Regions from separate parts of the Ascidiaceihabitans donghaensis genome, predicted to be linked through region 3. Evidence: riboswitches for the same ligand, from Rfam matches in the RefSeq annotation. Region 3 holds a riboswitch; each other region holds the start of a gene.
The links. Region 3 has a riboswitch for cobalamin ahead of ASD8599_RS01710 (DUF1636 family protein). Riboswitches for the same ligand answer to the same signal wherever they lie in the genome.

Region 1: another riboswitch for cobalamin. It lies ahead of ASD8599_RS16710 (CbtB domain-containing protein); the one in region 3 lies ahead of ASD8599_RS01710 (DUF1636 family protein).
Region 2: another riboswitch for cobalamin. It lies ahead of ASD8599_RS16640 (DUF1636 family protein); the one in region 3 lies ahead of ASD8599_RS01710 (DUF1636 family protein).

The regions. Positions count from the first base shown of each region.
Region 1 is NZ_OMOR01000001.1:3,352,574-3,357,483, forward strand. Features, by position in the region: gene ASD8599_RS16695 (cobyrinic acid a,c-diamide synthase CobB) at 1-1,069, shown strand, start outside; gene cobA (uroporphyrinogen-III C-methyltransferase) at 1,066-1,794, shown strand; gene cobF (precorrin-6A synthase (deacetylating)) at 1,787-2,521, shown strand; cobalamin riboswitch at 2,571-2,791, shown strand; gene ASD8599_RS16710 (CbtB domain-containing protein) at 2,827-3,003, shown strand; gene ASD8599_RS16715 (CbtA family protein) at 3,094-3,774, shown strand; gene ASD8599_RS16720 (hypothetical protein) at 3,778-4,248, shown strand; gene ASD8599_RS16725 (GNAT family N-acetyltransferase) at 4,252-4,695, opposite strand; gene ASD8599_RS16730 (GntR family transcriptional regulator) at 4,692-4,910, opposite strand, start outside.
Region 2 is NZ_OMOR01000001.1:3,339,176-3,344,085, reverse strand. Features, by position in the region: gene cobN (cobaltochelatase subunit CobN) at 1-1,331, opposite strand, end outside; gene cobW (cobalamin biosynthesis protein CobW) at 1,338-2,372, opposite strand; gene ASD8599_RS16640 (DUF1636 family protein) at 2,369-2,764, opposite strand; cobalamin riboswitch at 2,852-3,056, opposite strand; gene cobO (cob(I)yrinic acid a,c-diamide adenosyltransferase) at 3,096-3,704, shown strand; gene ASD8599_RS20325 (hypothetical protein) at 3,914-4,051, shown strand; gene ASD8599_RS16630 (cobyric acid synthase) at 4,054-4,910, shown strand, end outside.
Region 3 is NZ_OMOR01000001.1:329,987-334,896, reverse strand. Features, by position in the region: gene ASD8599_RS01720 (oxidoreductase) at 1-359, shown strand, start outside; gene ASD8599_RS01715 (pyridoxal phosphate-dependent decarboxylase family protein) at 356-1,687, shown strand; cobalamin riboswitch at 1,785-2,003, shown strand; gene ASD8599_RS01710 (DUF1636 family protein) at 2,124-2,531, shown strand; gene ASD8599_RS01705 (ABC transporter ATP-binding protein) at 2,528-3,310, shown strand; gene ASD8599_RS01700 (ABC transporter substrate-binding protein) at 3,324-4,259, shown strand; gene ASD8599_RS01695 (FecCD family ABC transporter permease) at 4,266-4,910, shown strand, end outside.

The DNA of each region.
Region 1 (4,910 bases), 3.0 Mb from region 3:
TGACATTGTGATTTCGGAAGGGTCCATGGGCTTGTATGACGGGGTCGCATTTCCGGGGGCAACGGGTCATGGCACCAGTGCCGAAACCGCCGCGAAAATGGGCTGGGGCGTGGTGTTGGTTGTGGATGTTTCAGGCCAGGCGCAATCAGCGGCGGCAACCGCTTTGGGCTTTCGGGAATACCGCAAGGACTTGAACTTTGCAGGCGTCATTTTGAACCGCGTCGCGTCCCCCCGCCATGAACGACTGACCCGATTGGGCATGGAAGCGCATGGCATCAAAGTGCTGGGGTCATTGCCGCGCCGTGGTGATCTGGCGCTGCCTGAACGCCATCTTGGGCTGATCCAGGCGGTTGAACATCCCGATCTGGAAGCCGCGATTACAGGCTATGCGGCGTTCTTGCGCGAAAACGTCGATCTGGAGGCAATCAAAGCGGCCGCAACCAGCGGTCCGGCCCCAGTCGCGGGGGCCTTGCCTGCGCCGCCTGCACAACGCATTGCCTTGGCGCAAGACGCAGCGTTTTCCTTCACATATCCACATCTTTTGGCAGGCTGGCGGGCCGCAGGGGCCGAGATTTTACCCTTCTCGCCGTTGCAGGACGAAGCACCTGCACCGGACGCTGATCTGGTGTGGTTGCCGGGGGGCTATCCTGAGTTGCACGCGGGGAAATTGGCTGCGGCCACCAAGTTTCGTAAGGCGATGCTTCAGCACGCCGAAACCCGCCCCGTTCATGGTGAATGCGGTGGGTATATGGCACTGGGCGAGGTCTTGATCGACAAAGAAGGTCATAAACATCAGATGCTTGGCCTATTGGGTTTGGTGACAAGCTACGAGAAACGAAAGTTCCACCTTGGGTACCGTAAGGCGCACCTTGGTGCGCCAATGCCTGGCTTTTCCGCAGGCGATGTGCTGCGCGGGCACGAATTCCATTATTCTACAATTCTGGAAGAACCGGACGCCCCTTTGGCAAAGGTTCTGGACGCTGAGGGCACTCCGGTTCCCGAAACAGGCAGCGTGAAAGGCAATGTCACAGGCACGTTCTTTCACCTGATCGCGGAAGCCAAAGCATGACGGGTTTTGTGTCTTTTGTTGGCTCCGGTCCCGGTGATCCTGAATTGCTGACCTTAAAGGCTGTCGATCGTTTGAAGCGCGCGGATGCAGTCTTGTTTGACGATCTGTCATCCGGTCCGATCCTGTCCCATGCAGGGGCCGGCGCGGATTTGGTGGGTGTCGGCAAACGCGCTGGTCGCCCTAGCCCGAAACAGGACCACGTTAGCCAGTTGCTGGTGGATTACGCCCAAGACGGGGCACACGTTGTGCGTTTAAAGTCTGGTGATGGTGGTATTTTCGGACGGCTCGAAGAAGAATTGGTCGCTTGTCGCGCCGCTGGCATCCCATACGAGATCATCCCCGGGGTGCCATCAGCCTGTGCCGCGGCGGCTGCAGCCGGTATTCCGCTGACCCGTCGCCTGACCGCGCGGCGCGTGCAATTTATCACGGGCCATGATGTAGCCGGACAATTGCCGGAAGACATGAACTTGGCCGCATTGGCCGACCCCGAAGCGACCACAGTCGTCTTCATGGGCAAGCGCACTTTTGGACGCTTGGCCGCAATGCTTGTCGAACACGGCCTGCCCGGCGACACCGATGTTCTGTTTGCCGAAGGGGTCTCGACCCCCGACCAGACGCTGACCCGCACAACAATCTCCGCTTTGGTCGAGACGTTGAAAGGTGAATTGGCGACCTCACCTGCCTTGATCCTCTATGGACCATTGGCGGAAGATTACGATGCGTGAATTGACCCTGATCGGCATCGGCACGGGCAACCCCGACCATGTGACGTTCGAGGCCGCAAAAGCCATCGCCGCCGCTGACACCATCCTGATACCGCGCAAAGGTGACAAGAAATCCGACTTGGCCGATTTGCGCCATCAGATCATCGCCAAGGTCGCACCGGATTCAGCACCGAAAATCATCGAATTCGACATTCCCGCCCGCCGCGCGAACGGCGATTACTTGGAAGCGGTGGATTTGTGGCACGACGCTATTGCACAGGGGTGGAAAGCAGCCGCACAAGATGCGCCCTGCGTCGCCTTGCTGGTGTGGGGTGACCCATCGCTCTACGACAGCACCCTGCGCATCGCCACGCGCCTTGACCCGATGCCCGACATCAAGGTCGTGGCAGGCATCACAACGCTGCAAGCCCTAACCGCGGCCCATGCCATTCCTGTCAATGACATCGGTGCCCCTTTTGTTGTCACCACAGGCCGTCAGTTACGCGATCATGGCTGGCCAAAAGGCGCTGACAGCGCGATTTTCATGCTGGACGGGCATTGCGCGTTTCAAACCCTGCCTTTGGAGGATTTCGACATCTGGTGGGGTGCCTATCTGGGCATGGAGAATCAGGTGATCCGGTCAGGCCCCTTGCAGGAGGTTTGCGCCGACATTCTTGCCACCCGTGCAGCAGCCCGTGCGGCACATGGGTGGTGTATGGACGCATATTTGTTGCGCAAACGCCGCTGAACGACGTCACGCCGTCGCAGATGTCACTTGCGCCAGCGTGGCCCCAAGCGTTACAGCTAAAGGGCTTGGTTTTTGTGCGTGCAGTCTATCGCTGCACGTCCAAACGAAGAGGGAATTGGGTAAGGATGCAAATCCAAAGCTCAAGCCGCCCCCGCGACTGTAAGCGCAGAGCGGATCTCAACGATACCACTCGGGCCGAGATGGCTTGGGGAAGGTCGGGATCCGCAACGACACGTGAGCCAGGAGACCTGCCGGGCACAAATGAAACAAACGCTGTCGGGTGTGACAGCAAGGAGAAGACGAAGATGACAACAACAGCAACACTTGTTTCCGCCACACAATCCCGCTCTGCCGTGATCCCTGCGCTTTTTGCGCTGGTTCTGGGTGCAGGCATTCTGGTTCTGGCCGGTCACGTTCAAGCCGCCGCTTTGCATGACGCCGCCCATGACGTGCGCCACGCGACAGGCTTCCCCTGCCACTAAGGCAGATGCTTAACAGTTGATGTGCTAAACGCTTTCGCCGCTTCGGGCGAAGGCGATTTTCTTGTTATCTAAATCAATGGACTATCCGATATGTTCACACGTATCCTGACCAGCGCCCTGTTTGCAGGTGCCGCTGCCGGACTTCTTATCGCTTTGATGCAATATATTTTTGTTCAACCCGTTTTGCTGCATGCAGAACTGTATGAGGGCGGCGATCTGGTTCACTTCGGTGCCGCCCCGGTGTCTGCCATTCAGGACCTGCCCGGATTTGACCCTATGCGTGACCTGCTCAGTGTTATGTTCACGATGCTGGTCTATTGCGGTTACGCCTTGGGTCTCGTTGCATTGATGAGCATCGCACAAGAACGTGGCGCTGTGATCACTCCGACAAACGGTATGATCTGGGGCGTGGCAGGGTTTGTGGCAGCACATCTGGCACCGGGCTTTTCCTTGGCCCCTGAAGTTCCCGGCGTGGCCGCTGCAGATGTTGCGGCACGTCAAATGTGGTTTTTCCCGACGGTCGCTGCAGCCGTCGCAGCCATGTGGCTGTTGGCGTTTCACCGCAACGCCATGGGCATCGCCGCCGCGGTCGTTCTTTTGGCTGCTCCGCATCTGATTGGCGCACCGGAACCGGACACATTTGCAGGACCGGTCCCCACCGAATTGGGCGCATTGTTTGCCGCCCGTGCATTGGGTGTTGGACTGGCTGCTTGGGTCATTCTAGGGGCACTTTGCGCCTATTTCTGGTCTTCCGAAGCGGAGGCTGAGTGACCTATGGATCGTCGCATAATGATGCTGGTGATCGGTTTGGTGTTTGGCACGGGATTCGGGTTTTTGATGGCCGCGTCGCAGGGCATCACCCTGGACGGTCATGACCATGCAACTGGTCATGGCGGCAACCACGATCATGCCGCGATGGCCCCTTTGGCAATCCCGGCGCAAGACGCGCCGACGTTGGCCGCTGAGGTGTTCAAAGACCCCGTGGCGGGTTGGAACCTGAAGCTGACCGTCACCAACTTTGCCTTTTCGCCACAAAATGCCAGCCTTGACCACGTGCCCGGCGAGGGTCACGCCCATGTCTATGCCAATGGTGAAAAGCTGGCGCGCCTTTATGGCCCATGGTTCCATCTGGATCATTTGCCAGAAGGCGACGTCACGTTGGACGTTACCCTGAATGCCAACTCTCATCAGGAACTTGCGGTAGACGGCGCTCCCCTGCGCGTGTCTGTGCCTGTTAAGAACTAGGCGCTAGATGCGGTACAGAAAACGCGGCGCGGCGCCATCGCGCCGCTCAAATCCGCAAGCGGAATAGGCCGCTTGGGCCGCGACATTGTCTGGCGTCGTGCCCACCATAACATATTTGCAGCCTTGGGCTTGGGCGTGTTCAACACACCGCGCAATAAGCGCTTTGCCAACCCCCATGCCACGCAAACCTTCACGCACAAACATGTGGTGAATGTCATAGCCACGCGCGCCGAATTGTAACTGCGCCAAGGGTAGCATGGTGGCGTATCCCACCAGCGTGTCGCCCTGTTCCGCTACGATGATATGAACCCATTGCTGCGCCTCTTTTTGCAACGTTTCGAGGTCCAGCGTCGCTGTGTCGCCGTGGAACGCTGCCAAAGCGTGGATCATCTCTAACACCTGTGGCAGGTCACTGGCCTTGGCTTTGCGAGTGGTGGTCGGGGTCAACTGGCCAACATCCTTAATCCTTGTGTCACATCGGACCGCACGGCAAGACGCAGCCCAGGTTCATCGCCTGCCCGCAATGCCGCAATGATCAGACGGTGATACTGTGGCGGTTCTGTCCGTCTAAGCCGCCCATAAAGCGCACGCATCGTTGGCCCCATTTGCAACCAGACCGTTTCCGACATGGCCAGCATCGCAGGCGCTTGGGCGCGAAGGTA
Region 2 (4,910 bases), 3.0 Mb from region 3:
CTTTGCAGGTCTTCGGGCAGGGATTTCAGCGCCCTTTGGTAGTGCTCCAGCGGCCATGCAACCGTGTCTTTCAACGCATCCTGCAAAGGCGGGCCTTTTGGTGCGCCCACATCCTCCAGAATGGCGTCCGCCGAGGCCAGCGCATCCAGCCCCACCGCATGCGCCATGTTCCAATCCTTGCCCGGATAGGTCGACAGCACGATGGCGGGTGCTGTATCTGCCTGTTTTTGCAGGGCAACCCATCCCATGACCTGATCGGTGATCGCCGTGATCCGCGCCGCCAAGGGGCGGTGGGTGAAGCGGGAGTATTCCAGCTGCGGGTCTTTCTTGCCGGGCTCCTTAAAGCTTGCCACCCCTGCAAAGATGCGCCCGTCCACTTCGGGCAGCACCACATGCATGGCAAGGTCCGTGGGGGACAATCCGCGTTCGGCGTCTGCCCATGCCTTTTGGCGCGATGTGCCAAGGGCGACCTGAAACACAGGCACGTTGCCTGCGTCCAAGGGCGATGTGCCATCGGCCCCTTTGCCGGAAAAGGAAGTGGCGTTGACGATGGCGTCGGGCTGCAGCGCGACCACCTGACGGCGTAACCAACCTGCTGCATCAGGGGCCTTCAAAGAGGGCGCAAAGATCGCCACAACGTCACAGCCACTGGCGCGGAAGCTTTCAAAAAGTGCTTCAATTGGGGCCATGTCCGCAGAGGTGAGATAAGCGCGGTAAAAGCTGATCAGGATGCGCTGCTTGTCGCCAAGCGGCAAGCAGGCAACGGGGCACGTCACGCCATGTTCGGGAGTCCATGCGCCGACGCTTGGTACCACTTTGGACCCGCGGACGGGACCAGCATAAAGCCCGGCGGCGAGGGCCAGTTGGGCCAATGCAGCTTGCGCCGCGACTTCGCCTCCTTGGTCACATAGATGGGATAAGCGGCGCAGAGTGGACTTGGGCAAGGTAGACACATCATCAAGCCGCGTGTCCTCGCGACCGTCTGCGGGCAACACGGCCAGCGCGATGCCTTTGGCGCGACACAGCGCCTCGACTTGTTGCAAACCGTAGGACCAATAGGCGTAGCCGCCGATCAGCCGAATCAAGATGCCCTTGGCCCCGTCCAGCGTTTGTTCGACGTAAGTGTCCACAGACAAAGGATGTTTCAGCGCCGTTAGGTTGGCAAGCCGCGTTGTGGGCAGCTTGCCTTTGGCACGGGCAAAGCCTGCCGCGAAGGCCCCAAGGTCAGAATCGGAAAACGACAACACCACAAGGTCCGCCGGGCTTTGCCCGAGGTACATGGGGGTTTCAGATTCTTCTAATCCGTGGCTTTCGCGAAAGACGACGTGCACAGCATTCTACCCGATCAAAGCCGCGCGAATGGCGTCGGGGTTCACATCGTCATGTTCGGCGATGACAACCAAACGGCCACGACGCTCTGATGCGCCCCAGGGTTGGTCGTATTGCTGACGCACACGTGCGCCCACGGCTTGAACGAGCAGTCGCATGGGTTTGCCTGTGACGGCCGCATAACCTTTGACACGCAAGATGTTTTGGTCATTGGCCATGGCCTCGATTCGGTTCACCAAATCGGCGGGATCGCTGATTTCGGGGATGTCGACAACGATGGATTCAAAGTCGTCATGTTCATGGTCATCGTGCCCGTCGTGATGTGAGGGGCGGGCGTCCATGTCGTCTTCAGCAGCGGCCCCAAGGCCAAGAATGACGCGGGGGTCCACGACGCCTTCGGCAATTTCCACTATGGGCAGGGGACGGGGCGCCTCGGCCTCAATCACGGCGCGGGCTTTTGCGATGCCGTCGGGGCCTGCCAGATCGGTTTTGGTCAGAAGGATGATGTCGGCACAGGAAATCTGATCCTCGAACACTTCGGACAGGGGTGTTTCATGGTCCAGTGAATCATCCGCTGCGCGCTGGGCGTCCACGGCATGCACATCGGGGGCAAAGCGGCCATCGGCCACGGCCTCTGCGTCGGCCAGTGCAATCACGCCGTCCACGGTGATTTTGGAACGGATATCGGGCCAGTCAAAGGCCTTCAGCAGCGGCTTGGGCAGCGCCAGACCAGAGGTTTCGATCAGGATGTGATCGGGGCGGGGCTCAAGCGCCATCAGGGCCTCGATCGTAGGGATGAAATCATCGGCGACTGTGCAGCAAATGCAGCCGTTTGACAGCTCCATGATGTTTTCGGCGGGGCAATCGGGGATCGCGCAGGATTTCAGGATGTCGCCATCGACACCCACATCGCCAAATTCGTTCACGACCACGGCCAGACGCTTGCCTTGCGGGTTCTGCATCAGGTGGCGGATCAGTGTGGTTTTGCCAGCGCCGAGAAAGCCGGTGATGACGGTGACGGGAAGTTTTGAAAGATCGCTCATTGGGCGGCGTCCTCTGGCAGGTTCAGGGGTGGGATTCGGGCAACGCAGTTCTTGCGGAAATGTTCGGGGCGTTCGCGCCATGGCACAAACCCGTCAGCGGCATTGTAGTAGCGGGTCACGCCATCTGTGATGATTTCGACCTGGGTTTCGGGGTCAAGATTGCCATAAACATAGGCGTAGCGGTTGCCGCCGCGCATCATGATGTTGCACCCACCTTGGCAGTTGGTGAAGCACTGCGTGGGGCGCACGGTGACATGCGCGGGCAGGTCTTCTTTCAACATGGCCTCATATAACAAGTTGCCGGGGCGCAGCGCATCGTCTTCGATGGCGCGGCCCATTTTGCAGGTCGTACAGACCAACAGTTCCACTGGTTCTAAAGTCGTTTCAGTCATTCCATAGCCTTTGTGTTCTGGCTGGAAAGAGCAGGGTCATCCGAAACCTCGAAAGAGGCTCGCATGCCCGGAACACCCCGTCCGGTTCGCGTTTCAGTTCTGCTGGCAGGTCTCCCGGCTTGCGGATCTGCGCATTCTGCGCTCGGTGCGCCCTACCTTCCCAGCAAATGCCAGTGGTGTGGGGCGACCTCTCCGGTCACGGTCGCGGGGGCGGCTGCGCTTTGCGAAACTTCGCGTATCGCATTCCCTTTTCACCTGTCCTAGAACAGGAACCAACGGGTTAGGCTTTGCGCCTGCGTGCCCTTATTGTCAAGCACAACAGGAGTCTTCCATGACCGACGAAAACACCCGCCACACCGAGAAGATGAAAAAGATCAAAGCAGCGCGCGATCGGATGATGGAAACCAAGACCGAGGAAAAGGGTTTGATCGTGGTGCATACGGGGCCGGGGAAAGGGAAGTCTTCCAGCGGCTTTGGGATGATCATGCGCTGTATTGCCCACGAAATGCCGTGCGCTGTGGTGCAGTTTATCAAAGGCAACTGGATGACGGGGGAACGGCAATTCCTGACGGAACGCTTCGCGGATGAGTGCAAGTTTATTGTTTCAGGTGAGGGGTTTACATGGGAAACTCAGGACCGCGAGCGCGATATCAAAGCGGCACAGGCCGGCTGGGAGCAAGCCAAAGAGGTGATCCTTGATCCAACCATCCAATTCGTGCTGCTGGACGAGATCAACATCGCCCTGCGCAACGACTATCTGGACATCGACGAGGTGGTCGGGTTCTTGCAGGAACACAAACCCTTCATGACCCATGTGGTGTTGACCGGTCGCAATGCGAAAGAAGAGCTGATTGAGGCGGCTGACTTGGTGACCGAGATGGGGAATGTGAAACATCCGTTCCGTGACGGGATCAAGGCACAGAAGGGTGTTGAGTTTTGAGCAATGTTTGGGATGCTGCCCCTGACAGAAGGTCGGACGGTTAAAAAAAGGGGGCGCTGCCCCCGACCAAAGGTCGGTTTTTTCAATATGGGGCTCCGCCCCCGGGCCGCTTACGCGGCCTCCCCCGAGGTATTTTCGCCAAGATGAATGATAAGAGATTCTTAACCATATTTGAGCAAGTTGACGACGCGGTACAGGGAGAGGTCCCGATGGCCGTCCAAGGTGAAAACCTGCGCGCTCTCGTCTTCATGATCGGGGGCGCGTTTTTGCTTTGCGTGTTTCATCTTGGCAAAAATACCTCCGCCGGAGGCATCCTGACATTGCCCGACACACAAGAGTGGCTTTGAGAATGACAGCTATCATGATCCAGGGCACGGGCTCAAATGTCGGCAAATCCATGTTAGTGGCAGGGCTGTGCCGCGCAGCCCAGCAACGTGGGCTGTCGGTTGCACCTTTCAAACCACAGAACATGTCGAACAACGCGGCGGTGACCTCGGACGGCGGCGAGATCGGGCGGGCGCAGGCGTTACAGGCCTTGGCGTCGGGCCTTACTCCGCACACGGATATGAACCCAGTTTTGTTGAAGCCTGAGACGGATGTGGGCAGTCAAGTGGTTGTGCAGGGCAGGCGTATCGCGACGGTGAAGGCGCGGGAATATGCGACGTTAAAACCGACATTGATGGCGTCGGTTCTGGAAAGCTTTGACCGGCTTAAGGCGCAGTACGATTTGGTGATTGTAGAGGGGGCAGGAAGCCCGGCAGAGGTAAATTTGCGTCACGGTGATATTGCGAACATGGGGTTTGCAGAGGCGGCGAACGTGCCTGTGATCTTGTGTGGAGACATTGATCGGGGTGGCGTGATCGCACAAGTGGTCGGCACGCAATCAGTCATGTCCGAGGCTGACAATGCGCTGGTTTCCGGCTTTATGATCAACAAGTTTCGCGGCGATCCGAGCTTGTTCGACGATGGGTATCAAATGATTGTGGACCACACCGGCTGGGTTGGTTTCGGTGTGTGCCCATGGTTCAGGGATGCATGGCGTTTGCCAGCGGAGGATGCTTTGGACATTCGTTCCGGCCCACAAAATGGCGGGTTGAAAATTGTTTGCCTGACCTTGTCGCGCATCGCCAATTTTGACGACATGGACCCGCTTGCGCAGGAGCCGGGGGTGTCGATGGTGATGCTGAAAGCGGGCGAGGTCATTCC
Region 3 (4,910 bases):
GTTTGGCTGAGATGGGCGTGCAGATTGAACTGAACCGCGGCGTGGTCGAAATCGCATCGGATCATGTTGTGACCAATTGCATGTTCACCGACCAAACCCGTCCGCTGGAATGTGACGGGATTCTGCTTGTGTCCTCGCGCTTGGAAAACAACGCCGTCTATAACGACCTGAAAACGCGCGAGGCAGAATGGGCCGACGCGGGTATCAAATCAGTCAAACTGATTGGCGATGCGAATGCACCGGGGCCGATTGCTTGGGCCACTTACGCAGGCCACCGCTATGCGCGGGAACTGGATGGGGAAGACATCGGCGACGCGCTGCCATTTCGCCGAGAAATCACAGAGTTGGCCGTAGATTGAAAACTGCATTTCCCTTTCCCACGTCAATGGTGACGGACATCCTGACATGGACGCGCACGCGCATTCTGGGTGGACAAGACCCCAAACATGGGGCGCAAAGCAACGCGGTCCTTGAGCCAATTCTGGGCGGTTCGATCACGCCAGACGGGATCGGTGCAGAGGCCGCTTTTGGCCTGTTCACCGATACGATTGTGCCCTCAACACGTCCTTTCGGGCACCCGACATCGCTAAGCTTTGTGGCCTCGGCCCCCAGCCAAGCGTCGCTTAGTTTTGATGCAGCTCTTGGGGCGGCAGGTATTTTTGCAGGCAATTGGGATGGTGGTGCGGGGGCCATTCACGCCGAAAACCAAGCGCTGGACTGGCTGGCAGAATTGGCCGGCTGGGACGCGCAAGCCGGTGGTGTTTTTGTAGCGGGCGGAACGCTTGGAAACCTGTGCGCTTTGCACGCGGCCCGCGATTGGAAATCCAGACGCTGCGCCCGCCCTGACCGTTGGGCCATTCTGTGTTCGGCTGAGGCGCATAGTTCTATTGAGGCGGCGGCCAGTGTGATGGACGTCGATGTGATTCCGGTCGCAGCGGACGCCACAGGACGGATGAATGCGCAGGCTGCGCGCGATGCATGGCAACCAAATGTCTTTGCAATCGTCGCCAACGCAGGCGCAACCAACAGCGGCGCGGTTGATGACATTCAGGGGTTGGCTGACCTTGCCGAGGCACGTGACCTTTGGTTGCATCTTGACGGGGCTTACGGCCTTGCAGCCATTGCAGATCCTGAAACGCGACCGATATTCGACGGAATTGACCGGGCGCACAGCCTGATCGTTGATCCGCACAAATGGCTGTTTGCACCCTACGACAGCTGTGCATTGATCTACCGCAACGCCGCGGATGCCGCCAACGCCCACGGCCAAAGCGCGGTCTATCTTGATACTGTGGACAAAACGCACTGGAACCCTTCCGACTATGCGCTGCACTTGACGCGTCGCGCCCGTGGGCTGCCGTTCTGGTATTCTTTGGCCACGCATGGCACCCAAGCTTACGGCGATGCGATCGCGACAACGATATCGATTGCACGCGACATTGCGCAGGGTATCGAACGCATAGAAGGGCTGGATCTGCTGCTTGGACCGCAATTGTCCGTGGTTCTGTTCCGTCCGTCACACATGTCCGAGGACGCCATGGTCCGATGGGCCGAAGAGCACCGCCGTTCCGGTGCCCTGCTGTGTTTGCCGACAAAATGGCGCGGCGAGATGGTTTTCAGGCTTTGTATCGTCAATCCCGAGACCGATGCGAAAACTGTGTTAGAGACCCTGAAAACCCTGACCTGATCCATATCAGTGGCAATCCACGCGCCCCGTTCACGTCTTGATGTCGCTTTATGAAAGCAATGTGCCTTCATTTGGATTGACCTTGGAACGTGACTATCGCAAGGATGAAGAAGATGGTTTCCAGTCGTCTTACACGCGCCTGAAATGAAAAGGGAATACGGTGAGGCCAAGCTAAACAGCGCCAAATCCGTAACTGCCCCCGCAACTGTGAGCGGTGAGTGACCTCGATAAAAACCACTGGGCCTGTAGGGTTTGGGAAGGTTCGGGGAAACGCTGATCCGCAAGTCAGGAGACCTGCCATCAAGCGGCGCTTTGGTGCCGTTAATGCAACTCAACCCAGACGGGGAGTCTGGTTCGGAGGTTATGATGGCGGCACGGGATTTCCCTGACCTGACTATGTATCTGCCCTGCACCCCGCGTCATCGCGGAGGGCGATATGAACAAAGAGCACACCCATAAAATAACGATTTGCACATCGTGCCGACACAAAGGCACTGAATGTCGGCCCGGCTATGAACTGATCGAAAAGATTCGAACAGCGATCCAAAACGCAGGGGACACAATCACGGACGATTTTGAAATTTCGGGCGTTGCCTGCATGGCTGGCTGTGACAGGCCCTGTACGGTTGCCTATCACGGCAGTCGCAAAGCGACCTATCTGTTTGGCGACATTGATCCTGCCGTGGATGTGGATGATCTTGTCAGTTTTGCCACCCAATATGCCCATCTACATGATGGATGGTGTTCGTCTCTGGATCGGCCTGGCAAACTGCGCACGTCAACTTTGGCACGTGTGCCAGCCGCGATAATTGCGGTCGAAGCCAATGATGTTCGCGCATCATGAAGGCCGCAGATCTTGCGGTGCGGGATGTCAGTTGGACACCCGCCAAATCACCCCAACCCGTTCTGCATTCTACGACCTTCACCATTTCTGCTGGGCGCGTGTTGGGCGTTGTCGGTCCAAACGGCGCTGGCAAATCTACTCTGCTACGTTTGCTATATCGCTTTCAAAAACCTCAAACGGGTCAGGTGCTGGTCGGTGGCCAAGACATTTGGTCACTGACTGCGCGTGACGCGGCAACACGGATCGCCGCCGTGCTGCAAGAACAGGCGTCCGCATTTGACCTAACGGTACGAGAGATCGTCCGCTTGGGCAGAACGCCATACCGGTCAGGGTTTGCCGCAGCTGGCAAGAAAGATGAAAACGTCGTGGATGGCGTCCTTGAGCAACTCAACCTTCTTGAGTTGGCCCATCGTGATTTCAGCACCTTATCGGGGGGTGAAAGACAAAGAGTCATGGTTGCGCGGGCCTTGGCACAGGAACCACAGGTTCTGATTCTTGATGAACCTACAAACCACCTCGATGTGCGCCATCAGCTTGAAGTCATTGCGTTGATTCAAAAACTGGGTCTGACCATTGTCGTATCTTTGCATGATCTCAACATGGCCGCCCGCGTCTGTGATGATGTGTTGATCCTTAAAGACGGATACCCGCAAGGCTTCGGCCCCCCACAGGCTTTACTTTCTGATCAGCTTGTGACGGACACGTTTCAGGTCGTCGCACAGCGCGAACATCTCAGCCTGAGTGGCGCGTCCCACTTTTCCTTTAGCCTTCCCGAATGAAAGACCCCCAAACATGAAACTCGCCTTTACCGCTTTGACGGCCCTTTCCCTGGCAAGCACTGCCATGGCCCAAACCACGGTGCAAAGCTGCGACCGCACTGTCACATTTGCAACGCCACCAAAGGCGGCAATATCCAACGATGTGAACCTGACAGAAATGATGCTGGCGCTTAAACTGCAGGACCATATGGTCGGCTACACGGGCATTTCAGGCTGGAAGACGCTGGACGACAAAATGACAATGGGCGTCGAAGCGCTTCCTGAACTGTCATCCAAATACCCCGCAAAAGAAGTCCTGATCGGCGCTGATGCCGACTTTTTCTTTGCGGGTTGGAACTATGGCATGCGTGTCGGCGGCGAGGTCACACCACAGACGCTAGCCCCCTTTGGCATCGCGGTTTATGAATTGACCGAAAGCTGCATCCACGTTGGCCCAAAAGATGCCGCTTCTATGGATGACATGTACAACGACCTGCGCAATCTGGGTGCGATCTTTGGCGTATCAGTCCGCGCCGAAACCCTGATTGAAGGATATCAATCCGAATTGGCGGCATTTCTGGATGAACAGTCGGCGCTGGAAACGGCCCCACGGGTTTTTGTCTATGACAGCGGCGAAGATGTGCCGTTTACAGCAGGCCAATTCGCTATGCCCAACGCGCTGATTGAAGCTGCAGGCGGCACCAACATCATGAATGATCTGGACAAAAGTTGGGCCACCGTCGGTTGGGAGGCGGTGGTTGATCGCAATCCCGAAATCGTCGTGATCGTAAACTACGGCGAAGTCACCGCCGATCAAAAGATTGAATTCATGATGTCCAACCCCGCTTTTGCCGACATTGACGCCGTAAGGAACAAGCGGTTCGTGGTGCTGGAATATGTGGAAGCGACCCCCGGGCCACGCAACATCGAGGCCGTCAAAACTCTTGCTGCCGCGTTTCGGGCTGAATGATTGCGCATGACGCAAGCTGCAATCAACACACATCCCCCAAAAGCCAGAGGTCTTCGGATCATTGCCCTCTTGGGTGTTGTGGCGTTGTTCGGGTCGTTGTCGATTGCAGTCAGCGTCGGGGCCGTGGCTGTCCCGCTTGAAACCGTCTGGAGCATTCTGGTCAACAAGATTGCTCCGGACACAATCACGCAAGACTGGTCCAAAGGTCGGGAGGCTATCGTTTGGAAAATCCGCCTACCAAGGGCCATCCTTGCCTGTTTGGTGGGCGCGGGTCTCGCAATGGTCGGCGCAAGCCTTCAAGCCGTGACACGGAACCCGCTGGCAGATCCACACCTGCTTGGCATTTCGGCAGGCGGAGCTTTCGGGGCGATATTGGCCCTGCTACACACCGGGCTGTTCATTGGCCTTTTGACTGTCCCGTTGTTCGCATTCCTCGGCTCTTTGGCGGCGACATTGATTGTACTTGCAGTCTCACAATTTGCATCCGCCACCAGCGCCGACCGGCTGGTTCTGGCGGGCGTGGCCGTGTCATTTATCGTGATGTCAGCCGCAAACGTATTGATCTTTCTTGGCGATCCGAAAGCTGCCCATACCGTGGTGTTTTGGATGTTAGGCGGCCTTGGCCTGGCCCAATGGAATCAGTTGATGTAT